DNA from 2 places in the Streptomyces fungicidicus genome. Region 2 is predicted to be linked to the other one. Evidence: riboswitches for the same ligand, from Rfam matches in the RefSeq annotation. Region 2 holds a riboswitch; the other holds the start of a gene.
What was found. A riboswitch is a leader RNA that binds a small molecule or an ion and turns the genes downstream of it on or off. The one in region 2 is predicted to bind thiamine pyrophosphate.

Region 1 (11,742 bases), 4.2 Mb from region 2:
GCGTAGTTCTGGTCGGCGGCCTGTGCGGCCCCCGCGTACTGGTCCTGGGACGGGGCCGCGTACCCGGTGTCGCCGTAGACGCCGTAGGAGCCGGTGTCGTCGGGCATGGGCTGCGGTTCGTAGACGGCGGTGGTCTCGGCGGCGGCCATCTGGTCGGGGCGCGCGGCGGGGGTGAAGACGTCGTCGCGGTCGTAGTCGTCGTCCGCGGTGTATCCGGCCCGCTCGCGGTGGCCGTCGCCCTCGTCGCCGTGGCCGGTGGGCGTCTCGGGGCCGGAGACCTCCAGGGCGGGGTCCTTGCGCCCGCGTTCGCCGCGGTGGCCCGTGGCGGCGGCCAGCAGCGGCGCGTTGACCGCCCAGCCGGCCGCGAAGCCGCGGCGGAACGACAGGGTGACGTAGGTCTGGCCGATCGCGAAGGCGGCGGCGCCCAGCCCGATGACGGGCACGGACGGGATCAGCACACCGAGCACGACGCCGAGGAACCCGGCGAAGGCGAGCAGCCGCCAGCGCAGCCGCGCCTTGTACTGCAGCAGCACCTCACCGAGCAACCACAGCGCGACGATACCGAACGCGATGTAGAGGACCGTCCAGCCCATGTACGCCCCTCTCCCAGTGGCCGCTACGCAGTGTGTCGTAAATCCGTGCGACCGGTCTAGGCCCGCGGCGGGTGGTGCAGGCCCAGGTTCTCGTAGATTTCCAGAGTCGCCGTGGAGTTGTTGAGCGTGATGAAGTGCAGTCCGGGCACTCCCTCGGCCAGCAGCCGGGCACAGAACTCCGTGGCGAACTCGATACCGATGGAGCGTACCGCCGCCGGATCGTCCTTCGCTGTGAGGATCCGCTCTTTGAGGGCCTCCGGGAACGAGGCGTTACTGAGCTTTGGCAACCTCTCCAGCATCTTCACGCTGGTCACGGGCATGACCTCGGGAATCACCGGGGTCGCGCAGCCCGCGGCGTCGACTCGGTCACGCAGCCGCAGATAGGACTCGGGCTGGAAGAACATCTGGGTGATCGCGTAGTCGGCGCCTGCCCGGCACTTGTCGACGAAGTGGGAGACGTCGGTGTCCCAGTCGGCCGAGCGCGGGTGCATCTCGGGGAAGGCGGCGACGCCGACGCAGAAGTCGCCCGACTCCTTGATGAGGCGGACGAGTTCGGCGGCGTAGGTCAGCCCCTGCGGGTGCGCCACCCAGTCGCCCATCGGGTCGCCGGGCGGGTCGCCGCGCACGGCGAGCATGTTGCGGATCCCGGCGTCGGCGTACTGGCCGATGATGTTGCGCAGCTCGGCGATGGAGTGGTCGACCGCGGTGAGGTGGGCCACCGGGGTGAGGGTGGTGTCGGCGACGATCTGCTCGGTCTCCCTGACCGTGCCGGCCCGGGTGGAACCGCCCGCGCCGTAGGTCACGGAGACGAAGTCCGGCGCGACCGCCTCGACCCTGCGCAGCGCACTCCACAGGTTCCGCTCGCCCTTGGGAGTTTTCGGCGCCGAGAACTCGAAGGAGTACGTCTTCTTGCCGGCGGCGAGGATGTCACGCACGGTGCGCGCGCGATCAGTCCTGGTGGATGCGGTTCCGAGGGCCATACCGGCAGGTTAGCCAGGGGCGGGCGGTCACCCAACCGGACCGAGGGGATTTGCCCGGATTGCCGGTTCACTGTCCACCCCTTGGACAATCGGGGACGGGCGGGTCCCCTCAGGCGCGGACGGGCTCCGCCTGCCGCAGCCGCTTCGCGAACTCGGCCGCCACCGCGCCCGGGTCGTCCGCCTCCGTGAGGGCCCGTACGACGACGACCCGGCGGGCGCCGGCGTCCAGCACCTCGTCGAGGTTGCCGAGGTCGATGCCGCCGATGGCGAACCAGGGGCGTTCGGGAGCGAGGGCCGCGGTGTACCGGACGAGGTCGAGGCCGGGGGCGTGGCGGCCGGGCTTGGTGGGGGTGGGCCAGCAGGGGCCGGTGCAGAAGTAGTCCACGCCCGGCTGGACGGCCGCGGCGGCGGCCTCGGACTCCGCGTGGGTGGAGCGGCCGATCAGGACGCCGTCGCCCAGCAGGGCGCGGGCGGCGGGGACGGGGAGGTCGCCCTGGCCCAGGTGGAGGACGTCGGCGCCGGCGGCGTGGGCGACGTCCGCGCGGTCGTTGACCGCGAGCAGCCTGCCGTGCCGGGCGCAGGCGTCAGCGAGGACGGCCAGGTGCTCCAGCTCCTCGCCGGCCTCCATGCCCTTGTCCCGCAGCTGCACGATGTCGACCCCGCCGGCCAGGACCGCGTCCAGGAACTCCGCGAGGTCGCCCTGCCGCCTGCGGGCGTCGGTGCACAGGTACACCCGCGCGTCGGCGAGCCGGGCACGGGCGGTGTCGGCGGCGGTGGTGTCGGGCATGCGGGTGACCCCCGGGGGTGTGGACGGCGTACGGACCCGGCGGGCGCTCGCGACGGTCACGGGCGGAGCGCACACCGCAACGGACCCTATGCCGCCGCGCCGGCGCCCGCGAGAGGCCCCCGGCGCCCGGTGCGCACGGGTCCGTCCGGGCCCGCTCCGGGAGGCTCCCGGAGCGGGCCCGGCGGGCGTCACCCCGGCGCGTCGCCCGGCCGGGTGCGGGTCAGACCGCGAGCGCCTGGGCCCGGCGCTTCACCTCCGTGCCACGGTTCTCGCTCAGCGCCTGGGCAGGGGTGCCCGGCAGCGAGGGGTCGGGGGTGAACAGCCACTCCAGCATTTCCTCGTCCGTGAAGCCGTCGTCCCGCAGGAGCGTCAGGGTGCCGGTCAGGCCCTTGACGATCTTGTCCCCGTCGATGAAGGCGGCGGGGACGTGCAGTGCGCGGTTCTCACCTCGGCGTACGGCGATGAGCTGGCCCTCCTTGACCAGCTGCCGGACACGCGTCACCTCGATGCCGAACTCCTCGGCGATCTCGGGGAGGGTGAGCCATGCGGGGACGAGAGCATCGATCTTTGCGTCAATCTCGGTCACGGGACAAGCCTGCCACCTGCCACTGACAGGAGGAAGTCGGCCCCGCCCACCTGGGCGGACGCGCCGCGCCCGAACCTCACACGGTCGCCGACTTCAGCGGACGCGCCGGGTCCGCGAGCAGCTCCGGGTCCAGTGCCGTGCCCGCCTCGATCAGCCGGCGTCCCTGCGCCAGGTCCCGGGGCCGCCCCACCGCCAGCAGCGCCACCAGGCGGGACCCCCGCAGCCAGCAGATGCTCCAGGACGACTCGGCGGGGTCCCCGCGCCACACGGTCCGGTCGGCGTGCGCGTGGTGCCCCGCGTACTGCACGAAGCGCCCGAACTGCTCGGACCAGAAGTACGGCACCGGGTCGTAGACCGCCGGTGCCCGCCCGGCGGGCGCGCCGAGGATGTTCGCCGCGACCGTGCGGGGCCCCTGCAGCGCGTTGTCCCAGTGGTGGACGAGGAGCCGCTCGCCGTAGCGCCCGGACGGGAAGGACGCGCAGTCGCCGACCGCGTACACATCCGGCGCGGAGGTCGCCAGACGCCGGTCGGCGAGGACCTCGCCGTGCGCGCCGAGCGCGAGCCCGGAGCCCGCCAGCCAGGCGGTGGCGGGCCGGGCGCCGATGCCGACGACCACGGCGCCCGCGGGCAGCCGCGAGCCGTCGTCCAGCACCACCGCTCCGGGCTCGACACGCGCCACGCGCGCCCGTGTGCGCAGCCCGACACCGGCCTCGGCGTACCAGGCGGCCATCGGGGCGGCCACCTCGGCGGGCAGCGTGCCGGTCAGCGGGCGCTCCTCGGCCTCCACGACGGTGACCGCGCAGCCCGCCTCGCGGGCCGCGGTGGCGAACTCCGCGCCGATCCAGCCGGCGCCGACCACCACGACGTCGTGCTGCCGCGCGAGCACCGGCCGCAGCCGTTCGGCGTCGTCCAGGGTGCGCAGCAGATGGACGCCGGGCACGCCCTCGGTGCCCGGCAGCCGCACCGGTTCCGCGCCGGTGGCGACCACCAGCACGTCGTACGGGACCGGCCCGGCCCCGGTGTCCAGTTCGTGGTCCCCGGGGCGCAGCCCGAGCACCTCGCAGCCGAGCCGCAGTTCGATGCCGAGTTCCTCGAAGTCGACGTCGAAGGCGGAGTCCTCGGCCTTGCCGAGCAGTACCGCCTTGGACAACGGCGGCCTGTCGTAGGGCTGGTGGGGCTCCGCGCCGATCAGGGTCACGGTGCCGGTGAAACCCTGATCGCGCAGGGCGACCGCGGTCTGCACGCCGGCCATGCCCGCGCCCGCGACCACCACCCGCCGCGGCTCGGGCCGTCCCGGTTGCCGCGTCCGCTCGCTCACCTGATCACCCCAGACATCCGACAGGCCGTCAGTCGGCCGGTCATCCGAGCCCCGGCAGCTGTTCCACCACGCTCGTCCCGCTGCCCCGCTGCGACTCCCACTCCCAGCTCTCCTCCAGCCGGACCCGCCCGTCGGGCAGGTCCACGACCGTCGACACGCAGTGCCCCGAGGAGGTCGTGCCGTCCTGCTTGAGCTGCACGTACCGGAAGTCCAGCCGGTCCTCCGTACGGGTGCCCACCAGGTACCCGCGTACGACGTCGCCGCCCGCGTACTCGGCCCACACCTCGCCGTCCCGCTGGTGGTAGGCGAACCGGGTACGGGTCCCGACCTGGCCCGGAGCCTGGTCGGCCACGGGGGCGAGGACGAGTCCGTCGAGCGATCGTGCCACGCGGGGTCTCCCTTTCGAACGCGTTGCTAGGGTGGCCAACGTACAAGCACTCGCGGGAGCCCGGACGCACCGGGCTGAGAGGGAGGCTGGCGGCCTCCGACCGTACGAACCTGATCCGGGTCATGCCGGCGAAGGGAGGGGCTGGACGCCCATGTCGCCCACGCGTACGCCGGACGTCCTCGTCGTCGGGGGCGGGATCATCGGTCTGGTCACGGCCTGGCGGGCCGCGCAGCGCGGTCTCGCCACGGCACTGGCGGACCCCGAGCCGGGCGGCGGCGCCGCCCGGGTGGCCGCCGGGATGCTGGCCGCCGTCACCGAACTGCACCACGGCGAGGAGGACCTGCTCGGCCTGAACCTCGCCTCCGCGCGGCGGTATCCGGACTTCGCCGCCGAGCTGACCGAGCTGACCGGCCGGGACCTCGGCTACCGGGGCTGCGGCACGCTCGCCGTGGCGCTGGACGCCGACGACCGCGCCCTGCTGCGGGAGCTGCACGCGCTGCAGCAGCGGTCGGGGCTGGATTCGCAGTGGCTGTCGGGCCGGGAGTGCCGGCGGCTGGAGCCGATGCTCGCGCCCGGTGTGCGGGGCGGGCTGCGGGTGGACGGCGACCACCAGATCGATCCGCGGCGGCTGGCGGCCGCACTGCTGACCGCCTGCGAGCGCGCCGGCGTGACCGTCCACCGCACGCGGGCCGAGCGGCTCGTCGTCACCGGGGACCGGGCGACGGGCGTCGTCACCTCCGACGGCACCGGGCTGGACGCCGGGCAGGTGGTGCTCGCGGCGGGCAGCCTCAGCGGGCGCCTCGCGGGCGTCCCCGCGGACGTGCTGCCGCCCGTGCGTCCCGTGAAGGGGCAGGTGGTGCGGCTGACGATGCCCGCGCGGCACGGCCCCTTCCTGAACCGGACGGTGCGGGCCGTGGTGCGCGGCAGCCACGTCTACCTGGTGCCGCGCGAGAACGGGGAGCTGGTGATCGGGGCGACCAGCGAGGAGATGGGCTGGGACACCACGGTCACCGCGGGCGGCGTGTACGAGCTGCTGCGCGACGCCCACGAACTCGCCCCCGGCATCACCGAGCTGCCGCTGACCGAGACCACGGCGGGACTGCGCCCCGGCTCCCCCGACAACGCGCCGCTGCTCGGCCCGACCGCGCTGGACGGGCTGCTGCTGGCCACCGGCCACTACCGCAACGGGGTCCTGCTGACCCCGGTCACCGGCGACGTCATGGCGCACGTCCTGACCACCGGCGCACTCCCTGAAGTGGCCCGCCCGTTCACCCCCCGGCGCTTCGGCGCCGCCGTCCGCACGGAGCAGCCCGCATGAACGTCTCGGTCAACGGGGAGCGTCGGGAGTACGCGCCCGGCACCGCTCTCGACCTCGTGGTGAGGTCGCTCACCGCGGCGCCCTCGGGGGTCGCCGCCGCCCTCAACGAAACCGTCGTCCCGCGCGCGCAGTGGTCCGCCACCGCCCTCTCCGAGGGTGACCGCGTGGAAGTGCTGACCGCCGTCCAGGGAGGCTGACCATGGCCGACGATCCGTTCCTCCTCGGCGGTACGTCCTACACGTCCCGCCTGATCATGGGCACCGGCGGGGCGCCCAGCCTCGATGTGCTGGAGCGGGCGCTCGTGGCGTCCGGGACCGAGCTGACGACCGTCGCGATGCGGCGGGTGGACCCGTCGGTGCACGGGTCCGTGCTGTCGGTCCTGGAGAAGCTGGGCGTCCGGGTGCTGCCGAACACGGCGGGGTGCTTCACCGCCGGTGAGGCCGTCCTCACCGCGCGGCTCGCCCGGGAGGCGCTCGGCACCGATCTGGTCAAGCTGGAGGTCATCGCCGACGAGCGGACCCTGCTGCCCGATCCGGTGGAGCTGCTGGACGCGGCGGAGACGCTGGTCGACGACGGGTTCACGGTGCTGCCGTACACCAACGACGATCCGGTGCTGGCGCGCAAGCTGGAGGAGGTGGGGTGTGCGGCGGTGATGCCGCTGGGGTCGCCGATCGGGTCGGGGCTGGGGATCCGCAACCCGCACAACTTCGAGTTGATCGTGGAGCGGGCGGGGGTGCCGGTGATCCTGGACGCGGGGGCGGGGACGGCGTCGGACGTGGCGCTGGCGATGGAGCTGGGGTGTGCGGGGGTGATGCTGGCGTCGGCGGTGACGCGGGCGCGGGAACCCGTGCTGATGGCTTCCGCGATGCGTGGTGCGGTGGAGGCGGGGCGGCTGGCGCGGCGGGCGGGGCGGATTCCGCGGCGGTGGTTCGCCTCGGCGTCGTCTCCTGCGGAGGGCTTGGCGGAGCTGGATCCGGAGCGGCCTGCGTTCTAGGCGGGGGGTGCCTTGGCTGGGCGGGGCTGGGTTTCGCCGGCCGGCGCTTGCCGGGTGCCTCCCCCAGAGGGGGTACCCCCAGCGCCCACCCGTGCCGCCCAGGCGGCACGACTGCCCGCAGCTGCGGCTGCGTAGCTGCGTTGGGTAACGCGCGTCACAGGTCCGCTCCAACGGGGGCGGAAGGGGGCGGGAGTGTCGGCGCGGGCTCGTAGACTCGCTGCGTGGATACGACCCTTCAGGACCCCCTGGTCGGGCAGGTGCTCGACGGCCGGTATCGCGTCGAGGCGCGGATCGCGGTCGGCGGTATGGCCACGGTCTACCGGGCCGTGGACACCCGTCTGGACCGCGTCCTCGCGCTCAAGGTGATGCACCCCTCCCTCGCCGCGGACCGCTCGTTCGTCGAGCGCTTCATCCGCGAGGCGAAGTCCGTCGCCCGTCTGGCCCACCCGAACGTGGTGCAGGTCTTCGACCAGGGCACCGAGGGGACGTACGTCTATCTGGCGATGGAGTACATCGCCGGCTGCACCCTGCGCGACGTGCTGCGCGAGCGCGGCGCGCTCCAGCCGCGGGCCGCGCTGGACATCCTGGAGCCGGTGCTCGCCGCGCTCGGCGCCGCGCACCGGGCGGGCTTCGTGCACCGGGACATGAAGCCCGAGAACGTGCTGATCGGGGACGACGGCCGGGTCAAGGTCGCCGACTTCGGTCTGGTCCGCGCCGTGGACACGGTGACGAACACGACGGGCACCGTGCTGGGCACGGTCTCGTACCTGGCCCCGGAGCAGATCGAGAACGGCATCGCCGACCCCCGCGTGGACGTCTACGCCTGCGGCATCCTGCTGTACGAGATGCTGACCGGCGAGAAGCCGCACGACGGCGACTCCCCCGCGATCGTGCTCTACAAGCATCTCCACGAGGACGTGCCGGCCCCGTCGGCCGCCGTGCCCGGCATGGCGTACGAACTGGACGAGCTGGTCGCGTCGGCGACCGCCCGCAACCCCGCGATCCGCCCGCAGGACGCGGTGGCGCTGCTCGCCCAGGTCCGCGCGGGGCGCGCCCGGCTCACCGCGGAGCAGCTCGACGCGGTGCCGCCGCAGGCGCTGACGTCGGAGCACGACAACGCGGAGGACCGCACGAGCGTCATCCCTCGCGCGCTGACGGTGCCGCGCCCGCTGCCCGTCGACGAGGAGGGCGAGGGCGCGGGCTCCCCGCAGCACACCAGCCGTCTGCAGTCGCCGCCGCCGCTGCCGCCCCGGCGCCGGACGGGGCTGCGGCGCGGCCCGATGGCCGTCGTCGTGGCCGTGCTCCTGGCGCTGGGCGTCGGCACGGGCATCTGGTACATCAACTCCGGCCAGTTCACCAAGGTCCCGCCGCTGCTGGCGAAGACCGAGAAGGAGGCCCGGGACCGGCTGGCGACGGCCGGGCTGGACGTGGGCGAGGTGAACGAGGCGTTCAGCGACACGGTCGAGCGGGGCACGGTGATCAGCACCGATCCGAAGGCGGGGGCCCGCATCCGCAGCCACGACCCGGTGGCGCTGACCCTCTCCAAGGGTCCGGAGACCGTGCGGCTGCCCGACCTCGACGGCTACCCGCTGGACAGGGCGCGGGACGTGCTGAAGGACGAGGGCCTGGAGCCCGGCATGGTCACCCGTGAGTTCAGCGACGGCGTGCCCCGGGGCTCGGTGATCTCCACGAAGCCCGGCAAGGGCACCAAGGTCCGCGCGGGCTCGGCGGTGGCGCTGACCGTGAGCAAGGGCAGCCCGGTGGACGTGCCCGATGTGACCGGCGACGACCTGGCGGACGCCCGCGCCGGGCTGGAGGAGGCCGGCCTCAAGGTGAAGATCGCCCCCGAGCGGGTCAACTCCGAGCACGATGCCGGCCAGGTGGCCCGGCAGAACCCGGGCGAGGGCCGTCAGGTCGCCGAGGGCGACACCGTGACGCTGACGCTGTCCAAGGGCCCGGAGATGGTCGAGGTGCCGGACGTGGTCGGCGACAGCGTCGACGACGCCAGGTCGCGGCTGGAGGGCGCCGGGTTCCGGGTGAAGGAGGACCGCGGACTGCTCGGCCTGTTCGGCGACACCGTCCGGAGCCAGTCCGTGGACGGCGGGGACACCGCGCCCAGGGGTTCGACGATCACCATCGAGATCCGCTGACGGACCGCCCCGGCGCTCATGACACCCTTGACGGGTGAAGAGTCACCTGTCCGGCCCCGCCCGCAACCCGGTCGGCGGCCATGTCCCGGTGGCCGGCGGCCTGCACTCCGTCGGCCTGTCCTACGCCCGTGAGCTGAACGCCGAGACCGTGCAGGTCTTCGTGGCCAACCCGCGCGGCTGGGCCACCCCGTCCGGCAGTCCGAAGCAGGACGAGGCGTTCCGCGAGGCGTGCGCGGCCGGGTCGATCCCGGCCTATGTGCACGCCCCGTACCTGATCAACTTCGGGTCGCACACCGAGGCGACCGTCGAGCGGTCCGTGGAGTCGCTGCGGCACTCGCTGCGGCGCGGCCGGGAGATCGGCGCGCTGGGCGTGGTGGTGCACACGGGCAGCGCGACCGGCGGGCGGGAGCGGCCGGTGGCGCTGCGGCAGGTGCGGGAACACCTGCTGCCGCTGCTCGACGAGCTCACCCATGACGACGACCCGTTCCTGCTGCTGGAGTCGACGGCCGGCCAGGGCGCCTCGCTGTGCTCGCGGACCTGGGACTTCGGGCCGTACTTCGAGGCGCTGGACGCCCATCCGAAGCTGGGCGTCTGCCTGGACACCTGCCATGTCTTCGCGGCCGGGCACGACCTGGCCGAGCCCGGCGGGATGCACCGGACGCTGGATCTGCTGGTGGACACCGTCGGCGAGGGACGGCTGAAGCTGATCCACGCCAACGACTCCCTGGATGTGGCCGGCGCGCACAAGGACCGTCACGCGAACATCGGCGCCGGACACATCGGCGAGGACCCGTTCCGGGCGCTGATGACGCACCCGGCGACCGAGGGCGTGCCGCTGGTCATCGAGACGCCCGGCGGCAAGGAGGGACATGCGGCGGACGTGGAGCGGCTGAAGAAGCTGCGCGACGGCTGACCGGCCCGGCGGGCGCTCAGAGCTCGGGGCCGTCCCCGGGCTCCTCCTGGTAGGAGTAGCGCTGCTCGCTCCAGGGGTCGCCGATGTTGTGGTAGCCGCGCTCCTCCCAGAAGCCCCGGCGGTCGGCGGTCATGTACTCCACTCCGCGGACCCACTTGGGGCCCTTCCACGCGTACAGATGGGGGACGACCAGGCGCAGCGGGAAGCCGTGCTCGGCGGTGAGCAGCTCGCCGTCCTTGTGGGTGGCGAAGAGGGCGCGCTCGGAGGTGAAGTCGGCGAGCCGCAGGTTGGAGCTGAAGCCGTACTCCGCCCAGACCATCACATGGGTGACGTCCGGCGCGGGCGGGGCGATGTCCACGATGGTGCGCGCCGGGATGCCGCCCCACTCGGCGCCGACCATGCTGAACTTGGTGACGCAGTGCAGGTCGGCCACGACGGTGGTGTACGGCAGGGCCGTGAACTCCTCGTGGTTCCAGCAGTGCTTCTCACCGTCGGCGGTGGCGCCGAAGACCCGGAAGTCCCAGCGTTCGGGCCGGAACTTGGGGACCGGCCCGTAGTGCGTGACCGGCCAGCCCCGCTGCAGCCGCTGCCCCGGCGGGAGCTCGGATCGCGCCGCTCCTTCTGATGCGCGCTCCCCCGATTCGCGTTCCGCCGGCTGACCCATGTCCCCATCCTGACAGACCGGTGACGATGCCCCTGAACCGGGCCCCGCAGATTCGGTCAAACAGGCACATATGGCACCCAGTGCGGACTTACTTACTAAGTGAAGACTTACTGGACGATCTTCCCCGCCGGTGGAATCATGCGCCCCATCCTTGCCTGTCCCCCCGCACGGAAGGAGCCCATGCGATGCAGGGCGACCCCGAGGTCATCGAGTTCCTGAACGAGCAGCTGACCGCCGAGCTCACGGCGATCAACCAGTACTTCCTGCACTCGAAACTGCAGGACCACAAGGGCTGGACGAAACTCGCCGAGTACACGCGCGCCGAGTCGTTCGACGAGATGCGCCACGCCGAGGTGCTCACCGACCGCATCCTGCTGATCGACGGCCTGCCGAACTACCAGCGGCTGTTCCACGTCCGGGTCGGCCAGACGGTGACCGAGATGTTCCAGGCGGACCGCGAGGTCGAACTCGAGGCGATCGACCGGCTGCGCCGCGGGGTGGACGTCATGCGCACCAAGGGCGACATCACGTCGGCCAACATCTTCGAGGCGATCCTGGCCGACGAGGAGCACCACATCGACTACCTGGAGACCCAGCTGGACCTGATCGAGAAGCTGGGCGAGTCGCTGTACCTGTCGACGGTCGTCGAGCAGTCCCAGCCCGACCCGTCGGGCCCGGGGACCAGCGGCTTCTCGACGCGGTAGCGGAAGGGGCTAGGCGGCCTTCGGGAGCTCCGCCGTGAGCGGCGCCTCGCCCTGGTCGACGAGCTGACGGCGCGGGCAGGAACCGCGGCCCAGCAGCGCCTGGATGCGCCGCACGCAGCCGCCGCAGTCGGTGCCGGCCTTGCAGGCGGAGGCGATCTGCCGGGGCGTGCACGCTCCGGCGTCCGCGTGACTCTTCACCTGTTCCTCGGTCACACCGAAGCAACTGCAGACGAACACGCGGTTCACCTCCCGAAAGGGTACTGGCCGAGCCTGCCCCGACCCCTGATCGGTGAGGCTAACCTAACCTTACCTGCCGCCCCCGACCCACAGAAGAGGGGTGGGACGCG
Region 2 (11,742 bases):
GACAAGAGCGCGCTGCGCAACATCGAGCAGGCCATCCGCGACTCCGACCTGGGCGTCAACCCGAGCAACGACGGCAACATCATCCGGGTGGTGTTCCCCGAGCTCACCGAGGAGCGCCGTCGCGACTACATCAAGGTCGCCAAGGCCAAGGCCGAGGACGCCAAGGTCTCGATCCGCTCCGTGCGCCGCAAGGCCAAGGACGCCATCGACAAGATGATCAAGGATGGCGAGGTCGGCGAGGACGAGGGCCGCCGTGCGGAGAAGGAGCTCGACGACACCACCGCGAAGTACGTCGCCCAGGTGGACGAGCTCCTGAAGCACAAGGAAGCGGAACTGCTCGAAGTCTGATGAACGACTCTTCCTGGGGGACGCCGCAGACCGGGTACTGGGGGCCGCCGTCCGACCACGCGCCCGGCCGGGCGGCCGCTCCGGCGGGGCACGCGTACGATGCGCACAACGCGCCGCAGACGCGTCCCATGCCCATCGTGCCCGACGTACCCGAACACGGCGGAAACCAGGATGCGGACCGGGGGACCGCTCTGCTGAGCGGCCCCCTGTTCCGAGACGAGCCGACGCGGGCCCGCCCCCTCCCGGGGGAGGTGCCGCAGAATCCGGAGCCCATGCCCGACGCGCCGCAGCCGGCCCCCGCACCGCAGAAGAAGACCGCGGGGCGCGATCTCGGCGCGGCGATAGGCGTCGGCGTCGGACTCGGCGCGGTGATCGTCGCCTCGCTCTTCGTCGTCAAGGCGGTCTTCGTCGGCGTGGTCGCCCTCGCCGTGGTGGTCGGCCTGTGGGAGCTGACGTCGCGGCTGCAGGAGCGCAAGGGCATCAAGGCGCCCCTGGTCCCGCTCGCGCTGGGCGGTGCGGCCATGGTCGCCGCCGGGTACGCATGGGAGACCGAGGGCGCGTGGATCGCCATGGCGCTCACCACGCTGGCCGTGCTCGTCTGGCGCATGACGGCGTCCCCCGAGAACTATCTGAGGGACGTCACGGCCGGCGTCTTCGCGGTGTTCTACGTCCCGTTCCTGGCGACGTTCGTCGCGATGATGCTCACCGCCGACGACGGCGCCTGGCGCGTCCTCACCTTCCTGCTGCTGACGGTGGTCAGCGACACGGGCGCGTACGCGGTCGGCTGGCGCTTCGGCACGCACAAGCTCGCGCCGCGCATCAGCCCCGGCAAGACCCGCGAGGGCCTGCTGGGCGCGGTGGCCTTCGCGATGGTCGCCGGCGCGCTGTGCATGCAGTTCCTGATCGACGACGGCGTCTGGTGGCAGGGCCTGCTGCTGGGCCTCGCGGTCGCGGCCAGCGCCACGCTCGGCGACCTCGGCGAGTCCATGATCAAACGCGATCTGGGCATCAAGGACATGGGCACACTGCTCCCGGGCCACGGCGGCATCATGGACCGCCTGGACTCACTGCTGCCCACGGCGCCCGTGGTGTGGCTGCTGCTGGTGCTGTTCGTCGGGTCGGGATGACCGGCACTCGCCTCCCGAACTGCCTCCGCCCGCTCCGGGCGGAGGCAGTTCGTCTTCACGGCGACGGGTGATCCAAAACGTCCAGGAGAGTGCCGCCATGGCGCGTGCGCGGCGGGGAGACGACGGCAGATATCACGGTGACCTGCCCTGTGCGTACTGCGGTGCGCTGCTCGACCAGAAGGGCCGGCGCAGGGTCCGCCGCTACTGCGGCCCGGGGCACCGCAGCAAGAAGTACTTCGGCACGGTCGTCGGGCTGATCACCGCCCTGTTCTGACCCGCGGGGACGACCCGCGCTGACCCGTGACACCGGGCCGTCGCCGGGCCGCCGGACCTGCGCAGGCGTAGCGCACGTCACGCCCCTCGACGAGGGCGGGCCGGTCCACCCGAGTCGATCTGCGACACTGGTACAGCCATGCCTAAGCCCGGAGAACTCACCTTTGTCGCGCCGCGCGGAGCCAAGAAGCCGCCGCGGCACCTTGCCGACCTCACGCCCGCCGAGCGCAAGGAGGCGGTCGTCGCGGCCGGTGAGAAGCCGTTTCGCGCCAAGCAGCTGTCGCAGCACTACTTCGCGCGGTACGCGCACGACCCGGAGCTGTGGACGGACATCCCCGCCGGCTCCCGCGGCAAGCTCCAGGAGGCGCTGCTTCCGGAGCTGATGACGGTCGTGCGTCATCTGTCGACCGATCAGGGCACCACCCGCAAGACGCTGTGGAAGCTGTTCGACGGGACGCTCGTCGAGTCGGTGCTCATGCGGTATCCGGACCGGGTGACGATGTGCATCAGCTCGCAGGCCGGATGCGGCATGAACTGCCCGTTCTGCGCCACCGGGCAGGCCGGGCTGGACCGGAACCTGTCGACGGCCGAGATCGTGCACCAGATCGTCGACGGGATGCGGGCGCTCCGGGACGGCGAGGTGCCCGGCGGCCCCGCGCGGCTCAGCAACATCGTGTTCATGGGCATGGGGGAGCCGCTCGCCAACTACAACCGGGTCGTGGGCGCCATCCGGCGGCTCACCGACCCCGAGCCCGACGGGCTCGGGCTGTCCCAGCGCGGGATCACCGTGTCCACGGTCGGGCTCGTGCCGGCCATCCACCGGTTCTCCGACGAGGGCTTCAAGTGCCGGCTCGCCATCTCGCTGCACGCCCCCGACGACGAGCTGCGCGACACCCTCGTCCCCGTGAACACGCGGTGGAAGGTGCGCGAGGTGCTCGACGCGGGCTTCGAGTACGCGGCCAGGTCCGGGCGGCGCCTGTCCATCGAGTACGCGCTCATCCGGGACATCAACGACCAGGCCTGGCGCGGTGACCGGCTCGGCCGGATGCTCAAGGGCCGGCCCGTGCACGTCAACCTCATCCCGCTCAACCCCACGCCCGGCTCCAAGTGGACCGCCTCCCGGCCCGAGGACGAGAAGGCGTTCGTGGAGGCGATCGCCGCGCACGGTGTGCCGGTGACGATCCGGGACACCCGTGGCCAGGAGATCGACGGGGCGTGCGGCCAGCTCGCCGCGAGCGAACGGTAAGGTGACCCGAGTAAGCACATCTTCATATTCCGACAGGGGAGCGCCACAGCGCTGAGAGTGCGGCACCGGCCGCAGACCCTCCGAACCTGGCCCAGGTCATTCTGGGTAGGGAGATCGGTCATCACTCGAGCTGTTTGCGCCCTGCCCGGGGCCCCGTCCAGGGGTTTCGGGCAGGGCCGCGTCTCTTCCTGGTCACTCCAGGAGGAATCAAGTGGGCATCACCAAGAAGGTCACGGTCCTGGCCGTCGGGCTGGGGCTGGTCACGCTGTCCGCGTGCGGGTCGTCCGGCGACGGCGACGCGGGCGGCGACGGCGGCGGGTCCAGGACGGTGACCCTCGTCAGCCACAACTCGTGGGCCGTGTCCAAGGACGTGGTCGCCGCCTTCGAGAAGCAGTCCGGCTACCAGCTCAAGGTCCTTGAGGACGGCGACGCCGGGCAGGCCGTCAACAAGGCGATCCTGACCAAGGACAACCCCCAGGGCGACGTCTTCTTCGGCGTCGACAACACCCTGCTGTCCCGCGCGCTCGACAACGGGCTGTTCCAGCCGTACGAGGCGAAGGGCTCCGACCTGGTCCTCGACGAGTACCGCGCGGACCAGGACAAGCACCGGGTCACCCCCGTCGACAGCGGTGACGTCTGCGTCAACTACGACAAGGCGTGGTTCGACGAGCACGGCCTGACCCCGCCGAAGTCCCTCGACGACCTGGTCCAGCCCGAGTACAAGGACCTCCTTGTCACGGAGAACGCCTCCACCTCCTCGCCGGGCCTGGGCTTCCTCCTCGGCACCGCCGCGAAGTACGGCGACGAGGGATGGCAGGACTACTGGAAGAAGCTCAAGGCCAACGGCGTGAAGGTGGTCGACGGCTGGGAGCAGGCCTACAACGAGGAGTTCTCCGGCTCGGCCGGCGGCAAGAAGGCCAAGGCGGACCGGCCGCTGGTGGTGTCCTACGCCTCGTCGCCGCCCGCCGAGGTCATCTACGCGGACCCGAAGCCGGCGACCGCGCCGACCGGCGTCGCCGAGGGCACCTGCTTCCGCCAGGTCGAGTACGCGGGGCTGCTGAGCAACGCCGCGAACCCGGAGGGCGGCAAGGCCCTGCTCGACTTCCTGCTCACCAAGCGGTTCCAGGACGACATGCCGCTCAACATGTTCGTGTATCCGGTGCGCGAGGACGCCCAGGTGCCCGAGGAGTTCACGAAGTTCGGGCCGCAGGCGAAGAGTCCGCAGACCATGGACCCGGCGAGGATCGCCGACAACCGTGACCAGTGGGTCAAGGCATGGACCTCGCTCGTACTGAAGTGAGCCGGGCCGCGGCGAGGCGGCGCGGGAACGCGGCGCGGCTCGGCCTGATGGCCGTGCCCGTCGCGTTCTTCGCCGTCTTCTTCGCCTATCCCGTCACCGCGATCGTCGCCCGGGGGCTGAAGGCCGACGGGACCTGGCACCTCGGGCGGATCGGGGACGTGCTCGCGCAGTCCGACGTCCGGCATGTCCTGTGGTTCACCACCTGGCAGGCCGCCGTCTCCACCGCCCTCACCCTGCTGATCGCCCTGCCCGGCGCGTATGTCTTCGCCCGCTTCGAGTTTCCCGGCAAGCAGGTGCTGCGGGCCGCGGTCACCGTGCCGTTCGTGCTGCCGACGGTCGTCGTCGGTACGGCGTTCATGGCGCTCGTCGGACGCGGCGGACTCCTCGACGACCTGTGGGGCGTACGGCTGGACACCACGGTGTGGGCCATCCTGCTCGCGCACGTCTTCTTCAACTACGCCGTCGTCGTCCGCACGGTGGGCGGACTGTGGTCGCAGCTCGACCCGCGTCAGGAGGAGGCCGCGCGGATGCTCGGGGCGTCACGGTTCGCGGCCTGGCGGACCGTCACGCTGCCCGCGCTGGCACCCGCCGTGGCCGCCGCCGCGCTGATGGTCTTCCTGTTCACCTTCACCTCCTTCGGCGTGGTGCAGATCCTCGGCGGGCCCGCCTTCTCCACCCTCGAAGTGGAGATCTACCGCCAGACCTCAGAGATCTTCGACCTCTCCACGGCCGCCGTCCTTACGATGATCCAGTTCGTCGCCGTCGGCGCGATCCTCGCCCTGCACGCCTGGACCGTACGGCGGCGGGAGACCGCGCTGCGGCTGGTGGACGCCTCGGTGACCGCGCGCCGGCCGCGCGGCGCGGGGCAGTGGACGCTGCTCGGCGCAGTCGTCGCCACCGTCGCCGTCCTGCTCCTGCTCCCGCTCGGGGTGCTGGTTCAGCGGTCCTTCGGCACCGCCGGCCTCGGCTACTACCGGGCGCTGGCCGAGGACGACGGGGGAGTGTTCCTCGCCGCGCCGATCGAGGCGGTCGGCAACTCGCTGCGGTACGCCGTCGCCGCCACCGTCATCGCCGTGCTGATCGGCGGTCTCGCCGCCGTCGCGCTGACCCGGCGGGACGCGGGGCGGCTGGTGCGCGGCTTCGACGCGCTGCTGATGCTGCCGCTCGGGGTGTCCGCGGTGACGGTCGGCTTCGGATTCCTGATCGCCCTGGACGAGCCGCCGCTGGATCTGCGCGCCTCCTGGATCCTGGTCCCGCTCGCACAGGCACTGGTCGGCGTGCCCTTCGTCGTACGGACCATGCTGCCCGTGCTGCGGGCCGTGGACGCACGGCTGCGGGAGGCGGCGGCGGTGCTCGGGGCGTCGCCGTGGCGGGCGTGGCGGGAGGTGGACCTGCCGATGGTGCGGCGGGCGCTGCTGGTCGCGGCCGGGTTCGCCTTCGCGGTGTCGCTCGGGGAGTTCGGGGCGACGGTGTTCATCGCGCGGCCGGAGAACCCGACGCTGCCGGTGGCCGTGGCGCGGCTGCTGGGGCGGCCCGGGGACCTCAACTACGGCCAGGCGATGGCCCTGTCGACGATTCTGATGATCGTGTGCGCGGTGGCGCTGCTGGTGCTCGAGCGGCTGCGGACCGACCGGACCGGGGAGTTCTAGATGCTGCTGAGCCTGGAAGCCGCGACCGTCCGCTTCGGCGGGCGGGCGGTGCTGGACGCCGTCGGCCTGGGGGTCGCCGAGCACGAGATCGTGTGTGTGCTCGGGCCCAGCGGCAGCGGCAAGTCGACGCTGCTGCGGGCGGTCGCCGGGCTGCAGCCCCTCGACTCCGGGCGGATCCGGCTCGACGGACAGGACCAGTCGGGCGTGCCCGCGCACCGGCGCGGGGTCGGGCTGATGTTCCAGGACCACCAGCTCTTCCCGCAACGGGACGTGGGCGGCAACGTGGCCTTCGGACTGCGCATGCACGGCGCCTCCCGCGGCGAACAGTCCGATCGCGTGCGGGAGTTGCTGGAACTCGTGGGACTGCCGGGGGCCGCCGGACGGGCCGTCTCGGCGCTGTCCGGCGGTGAACAGCAGCGCGTGGCGCTCGCCCGCGCCCTCGCGCCCCGTCCCCGGCTGCTGATGCTCGACGAGCCGCTCGGCCAGCTCGACCGGTCGCTGCGGGAACGTCTGGTCGTCGAACTGCGGGAGCTGTTCGGCAGGCTGGGCACGACCGTGCTCGCCGTGACGCACGACCAGGGCGAGGCGTTCGCGCTGGCCGACCGGGTGGTGGTGATGCGGGACGGGCGGATCGCCCAGTCCGGCACGCCGCTCGAGGTGTGGCAGCGTCCGGCCGACGCCTTCGTGGCACGTTTCCTCGGCTTCGAGAACGTCGTCGAGGCGACGGTCGCGGACGGGGTCGCCGTGACCCCCTGGGGCAAGGTGCCGGTACCGGAGGGAGCCCCGCAGGGCACCCGGACGCTGCTCGTCCGGCCCGGTGGCGTCCGCCTGGTCCCGGCCGACGAGGGCCTGCGCTGCACGGTGGCCGCACGCACCTTCCGCGGCACCCATGTCGCCGTCCGCCTCCAGCCGGAGGACGGCCCCCGTCTGGAGGCGGCCTGCGCGCTCAGGGCCGCGCCGGAGGTCGGGGACGAGGTCGGCGTGGAGTTCGACGTGGCGGAAACCGCCGTGCTGGGAGCGGGCGCCGCTGCATAGGGTGAGCGGCATGACACCACTCACGCATGACCGCTACTGCGAGGAGATCGCAGACCAGATAGGGAAGTTGCGGACGGTCGTGACGTCCGGCGCCGATCTCTCCGGCACCGTGCCCACCACTCCCGACTGGTCCCTCGAGCAGCTCGTACGGCATGTCGGCGGGGCCCTGCGCTGGGTGGAACGGATCGTGGCGACCGGGGCCCGGGAGGAGATCCCGGAGGACCGGGTGCCCGGGTTCGCGGGACCCGCGGAACGTGGCGACGCCGACGCGCTGGACGCGTGGCTGGCGGAGTCCGGCGAACTGGTCGTCGGCGCGCTGCGCCGGGCCGGTCCCGACGCGGAGGTGTGGAGCTGGGCCGGTATCCACAACACCGGGTTCTGGGCCCGGCGCGTGACGCACGAGGTGACCGTTCACCGCGCGGACGCCACCCTGGCCGCCGGACTGCCCTACGAGGTCGCGCCCGACGCCGCCGCCGACGCGATCGACGAGTGGCTGGAGATCGTGGAGTGGGCGCAGCGGACGCTGCCGGACGACACGGTGCACGGTCTGCGCGGGCCCCGGCGCACCCTCCATCTGCACGCCACCGACGCCGGTCCCGGGATCGACGCGGAATGGCTGATCGAGCTGGACGAGGACGGCGTCTCCTGGCGCCGGGGCCACGAGAAGGCCACCGTCGCCCTGCGCGGTCCGCTCACCTCCGTGCTGCTCGCCTTCTACCGCCGGCTGCCGCTCGACGCCCCCGGGCTCGAGGTGCTCGGCGACCGGAAGCTGCTGGAACTCTGGCTGGAGCGGGCGACGTTCGGGTGAGCCGCCGGTGACGGAAGTGGCCCGCCCCCGGGAAGGGGACGGGCCACCGCGGTGTCCGTGAGGCGTCAGCGGGCGCTGTTCGCCCCGCGGCGGCGCATGCCGAAGAAGACCGCGCCACCGCCGACCACGACCAGGGCGGCCGCGACGCCGGCGATCAGGCCGGTGTTGGAGTTGGCGCCGGTCTCGGCGAGGTTCGAGTCACCGGCCGGGGACGGCGCGTTGCTCGCGGTGTCCGCCGGAGGGGTGCTCTCGCTCTCCGGGGCCGACGGGGTCGGCGTGCCGGGCTCCTCGGACGGGGTCGAGGAGGACTCCGAGGGGGTCGGAGTGGGCTCCTCCGGAGCCGGGGGCTCCTCGTCCTTCTTGCAGGCCGTGCCCGGGGTGGTGAGGTTGGGCTCGATGTCCTCGTCGACGTAGGGCTTCGCGTCGACGTGGACGCGGTACACGGCGTTCGGCTTCCAGTCCTCCTCGAAGGTGATGGTGGTGCCCTTGGCCGAGCCCTTGACCACCTGCTCGCCGACCTTCTTGATGTCGGCGCCGTTGTTCTGCAGGAACACGGTGATGGTGGCGGGGACGCCGGCCGGGTCCACGTCGGTGACGCTGATGACGCCCTTGTCACCGACGCACTTGGCCTCGGCCGAGAACTCGTCGATGTTGCAGGCCGCCGCGTTGCCGGCGACGCCGATCGCGAGGGCGGCGGACGCGGAGACGACACCGAGGGCGCGCACGGAGCGCGAGACGGTGCGGCGGGATACGGACAGAACTGCCACGTTTGTCCTTTACGGGAAAGCGCAAATGCGGGGGGTTGAGGGAGTGTTGACGGAGCATCAGCACTCCCATGTAGCTCCCAGGTCTATAAGCGCCACATAAGTAGTGTCAACGCATATGCCTATAGCAGTCCCGGGCTTTGCCTTCTTATTAACCACCCAGACGTTTCAAGGCCTCCGGGGCGTCCTCGATCCGGTCAACCAGGGCGATTCGGGCCTCCATCGAGCGCTCCCGGGCGAGCGACCGCAGCAGCGGCCAGGCCGGCAGCCGCTCCGTCCAGTGGGCCCTGTCCACCAGCACCATGGGCGTGGGCTCGCCGCGCGACTCGTAGTAGTTCGGCGTCGCGTTGTCGAACACCTCCTGCACGGTGCCGGCGGCGCCCGGCAGGAAGACCACACCCGCGTTGCAGCGGGCCAGCAGCCCGTCCTCGCGGGTGGCGTTGGCGAAGTACTTCGCGATGTGCGAGGCGAAGGCGTTCGGCGGTTCGTGGCCGTAGAACCAGGTGGGGATGCCGAGCGAGTGGTTGCCCTTCGGCCAGCGGGTGCGCACCTCGAAGGCGGCGCGGGCCCAGTCGGTGATCGACGGGGTGAACGAGGGTGCCCCGGCTAGGAGTTCGCAGGCGTCGTCCAGCATCGACCCGTCGTACGGGGCCGCGTAGGCGCCGAGGTTCGCCGCCTCCATCGCGCCCGGACCGCCGCCCGTCGCCACGGTGAACCCGGCGTGGGTGAGCGCCCGCCCGAGCCGGGCGGCGCCCCGGAACTCCTCGGTGCCGCGGGCCATCGCGTGACCGCCCATCACCCCCACGACCCGTGCTCCGCGGAGCAGTTCGTCGAGGGCGTCCGACATGGAGTCGTCGTGGACCGCGCGCAGCATGGAGGCGAGGATGTCGCCGTCCGACCTGGTCCGCTGGAACCAGGCGTAGGCCAGCGCGTCCGGTGTCGCCTCGTAGCCCTTGTCGAGCGAGGCGAACAGGTCGCCGGGCGTGTAGAGATGCCCCCGGTAGGGGTCGAAGGGAAGGCCCGGGACGGGCGGGAGGACCAGGGCGCCCCCGGCGCGGACCTTCTCCGCCGCGTCCGGACGCATACGGCAGCCGAGGAAGACGGCTCCCGAGGTGTCGGTGGTGAGCAACTCCCGGGTCCGGTCGGTCAGATCGACGGCCTGGACACGGAATCCGGAGAGCGTGCCGCGGGACGAGACGATCGCGTCGAACTCCTCGAGTGTCTCTATCTCGCGGTCCCCGTGATGGGCGGCATGGGCGGGACTCGTCTGCACCCGCCCATGCTAGGCCCTGCCGTCGAACTCCCGTCCGGCCCTTGTCGTCCTCAGCCCTGCACCGCCGCCGGGTCCATCCACGTGACCTCCCAGGTGTGGCCGTCGAGGTCGTCGAAGGCGCGGCCGTACATGAAGCCGTGGTCCTGGGTCTCGCCGGAGATCGTTCCGCCCGCGGCGACGGCCTTCTCGACCAGCTCGTCGACCTTCTCGCGGCTCTCGGCGCTCAGCGCGATCAGCACCTCGCTGCTCTTCGTGGCGTCCACGATCTCCTTCTTCGTGAACTGCGCGTACTTCTCCCGGGTCAGCATCATCGCGATGATCGTGTCGCTGATCACGACCGAGGCGGCGGTCTCGTCGCTGAACTGCGGGTTGATCGTGTAGCCGAGCGCGGTGAAGAACCTCTTCGTGGCGTCGAGGTCGTTGACGGGCAGGTTCACGAAGATCATCTGCTGGTACATGGGGTGCTTCTCCCGTTCGGTTCCGTAGCGTTCGAGAGGTTGGACCGGGGAGCCGCCCGGAACTCATCGGCCCGCGGGGACATTTTTCGGACCGGTTCCCCGGACCGCCGGTGCGGGCGCTCAGCCGGCCAGCGGCCAGGCCGAGAGCTGGGCGACCACCAGGGTGAGCGGCCCGAAGAGGGCGAGCAGCGCGCCCGCGCGCAGCGCGGCGGCCCGGCGCAGAGTCCCGGTGGCCGCCCCGAGGCGCCGCAGAGCGGCGGTGGTGCCGGCGTGGGCCTGTCTGGCCTCGACCGCGGCCGTCAGCAGGGTCGCCACCGTGCACCCGGCCACCAGCAGCACGCCGAGCGCGACGAGCGGTCCCGCGGAGGTGTCCTCGCGGTCGTGCAGCGAGGCCATGGCGTACGCGGCCGACATCACCGCGCAGACCACGCCCAGCGGGCGCCCGATGCGCGTGGCCTCGGTCATCAGGACCCGCCCGGCCAGCAGGCGCAGGGCACCCGGCCGCACCGCCTGGAGCAGCCTGCCGCACAGATGGGTGAGGCCGGGGCCGGCCAGGGCGAGCCCCACGGCGGTGAGCGCCAGACCGAGCAGCGCGGAGGGCCGGTCACCCGGCGTGCCCCCGCCGCCGGCACGGCTCGCGAAGGCCTCCACGGCCAGCCCCACTGCCAGCACCGCGATGCCCCACGGCAGCCCGGACGGCGGCGTGAGCGGGACGGCGGGCGGCGCGTCGGGCGCGGCGTCGGCGGGTGTCCCGGGAGCGCCTTCGGCGGACCCGTCGGGCGCCGGTTCCGGCGCCGGGCCGGGCGTCCGCCGTCCGCGTGCGGCGGCGCCCAGCTGCTTGCCGAACCGTCCGTACGCCCCGAAGGTCTCCCGGACCGCCGTGCGCCGGTAGGCGCCGAAGCGTCCGTACGCCGGCACCGCCCGGGCGGCGCCCGCCACCGGCTCGCGCGGCCGCAGCGCCACCGCCACCGCGGCCGACGCGCTCAGCGGCACCAGGGCCAGCAGGGTCAGGGCGGCCGGCAGCGGCAGCGGCTGCCCGGGGGAGAGGAAGTCCGTTCCGGCGCCGTCGAAGGGCATACCGGTGAGGTCGCCGCGCAGATGCAGGAAGACCAGCAGCGCCAGCACCGAGCCCAGCAGGCAGGAGAGCGCCGTGGTGGCAGCCGAGACCGCCATCAGACGGGCCGGGCCGAGCCCGATCGCCGACAGCCCCGGCCGGGGCCGGGTGCCCGGATCGGTACGGGCGACCCCGACCGCGAAGTACACGGTGGCCGCCAGCGGCACCCCGCACCAGGCCAGCCGGAGCGCGGACGCGGACGGGTCCGGGTGGCCCAGGGCGTGTCCGAGGGCGCTCAGCAGCAGAAAGCCCGTGCCCGCCGACGCGGTCGCGACCAGGACGCGGCGCAGTTGCACGGCGGGGTGGGCGGCCCGGGTCAGACGGAGAGCGAGCACGTCGCCCGGCCT

Region 1: it holds a riboswitch for thiamine pyrophosphate, as region 2 does, so the genes downstream of both, thiO (glycine oxidase ThiO) here and CNQ36_RS28385 (thiamine ABC transporter substrate-binding protein) in region 2, are expected to answer to the same signal.

Annotation. Positions count from the first base shown of each region.
Region 1 covers NZ_CP023407.1:2,078,333-2,090,074, forward strand. The annotation lists gene CNQ36_RS09425 (SCO2102 family sporulation regulator) at 1-593, opposite strand, end outside; gene metF (methylenetetrahydrofolate reductase [NAD(P)H]) at 650-1,573, opposite strand; gene thiE (thiamine phosphate synthase) at 1,683-2,360, opposite strand; gene CNQ36_RS09440 (Rv2175c family DNA-binding protein) at 2,581-2,946, opposite strand; gene CNQ36_RS09445 (NAD(P)/FAD-dependent oxidoreductase) at 3,023-4,264, opposite strand; gene CNQ36_RS09450 (avidin-fold protein) at 4,305-4,652, opposite strand; TPP riboswitch at 4,695-4,806, shown strand; gene thiO (glycine oxidase ThiO) at 4,804-5,970, shown strand; gene thiS (sulfur carrier protein ThiS) at 5,967-6,167, shown strand; gene CNQ36_RS09465 (thiazole synthase) at 6,170-6,964, shown strand; gene pknB (Stk1 family PASTA domain-containing Ser/Thr kinase) at 7,186-9,114, shown strand; gene CNQ36_RS09475 (deoxyribonuclease IV) at 9,149-10,027, shown strand; gene CNQ36_RS09480 (sulfite oxidase-like oxidoreductase) at 10,044-10,691, opposite strand; gene bfr (bacterioferritin) at 10,877-11,395, shown strand; gene CNQ36_RS09490 ((2Fe-2S)-binding protein) at 11,405-11,641, opposite strand.
Region 2 covers NZ_CP023407.1:6,281,898-6,293,639, forward strand. The annotation lists gene frr (ribosome recycling factor) at 1-348, shown strand, start outside; gene CNQ36_RS28375 (phosphatidate cytidylyltransferase) at 348-1,475, shown strand; gene CNQ36_RS34850 (hypothetical protein) at 1,573-1,749, shown strand; gene rlmN (dual-specificity RNA methyltransferase RlmN) at 1,888-2,994, shown strand; TPP riboswitch at 3,019-3,124, shown strand; gene CNQ36_RS28385 (thiamine ABC transporter substrate-binding protein) at 3,206-4,294, shown strand; gene CNQ36_RS28390 (ABC transporter permease) at 4,270-5,943, shown strand; gene CNQ36_RS28395 (ABC transporter ATP-binding protein) at 5,944-6,978, shown strand; gene CNQ36_RS28400 (maleylpyruvate isomerase family mycothiol-dependent enzyme) at 6,989-7,786, shown strand; gene CNQ36_RS28405 (LAETG motif-containing sortase-dependent surface protein) at 7,852-8,553, opposite strand; gene CNQ36_RS28410 (LOG family protein) at 8,702-9,823, opposite strand; gene CNQ36_RS28415 (VOC family protein) at 9,874-10,281, opposite strand; gene CNQ36_RS28420 (hypothetical protein) at 10,402-11,730, opposite strand; gene CNQ36_RS28425 (ABC transporter ATP-binding protein) at 11,712-11,742, opposite strand, start outside.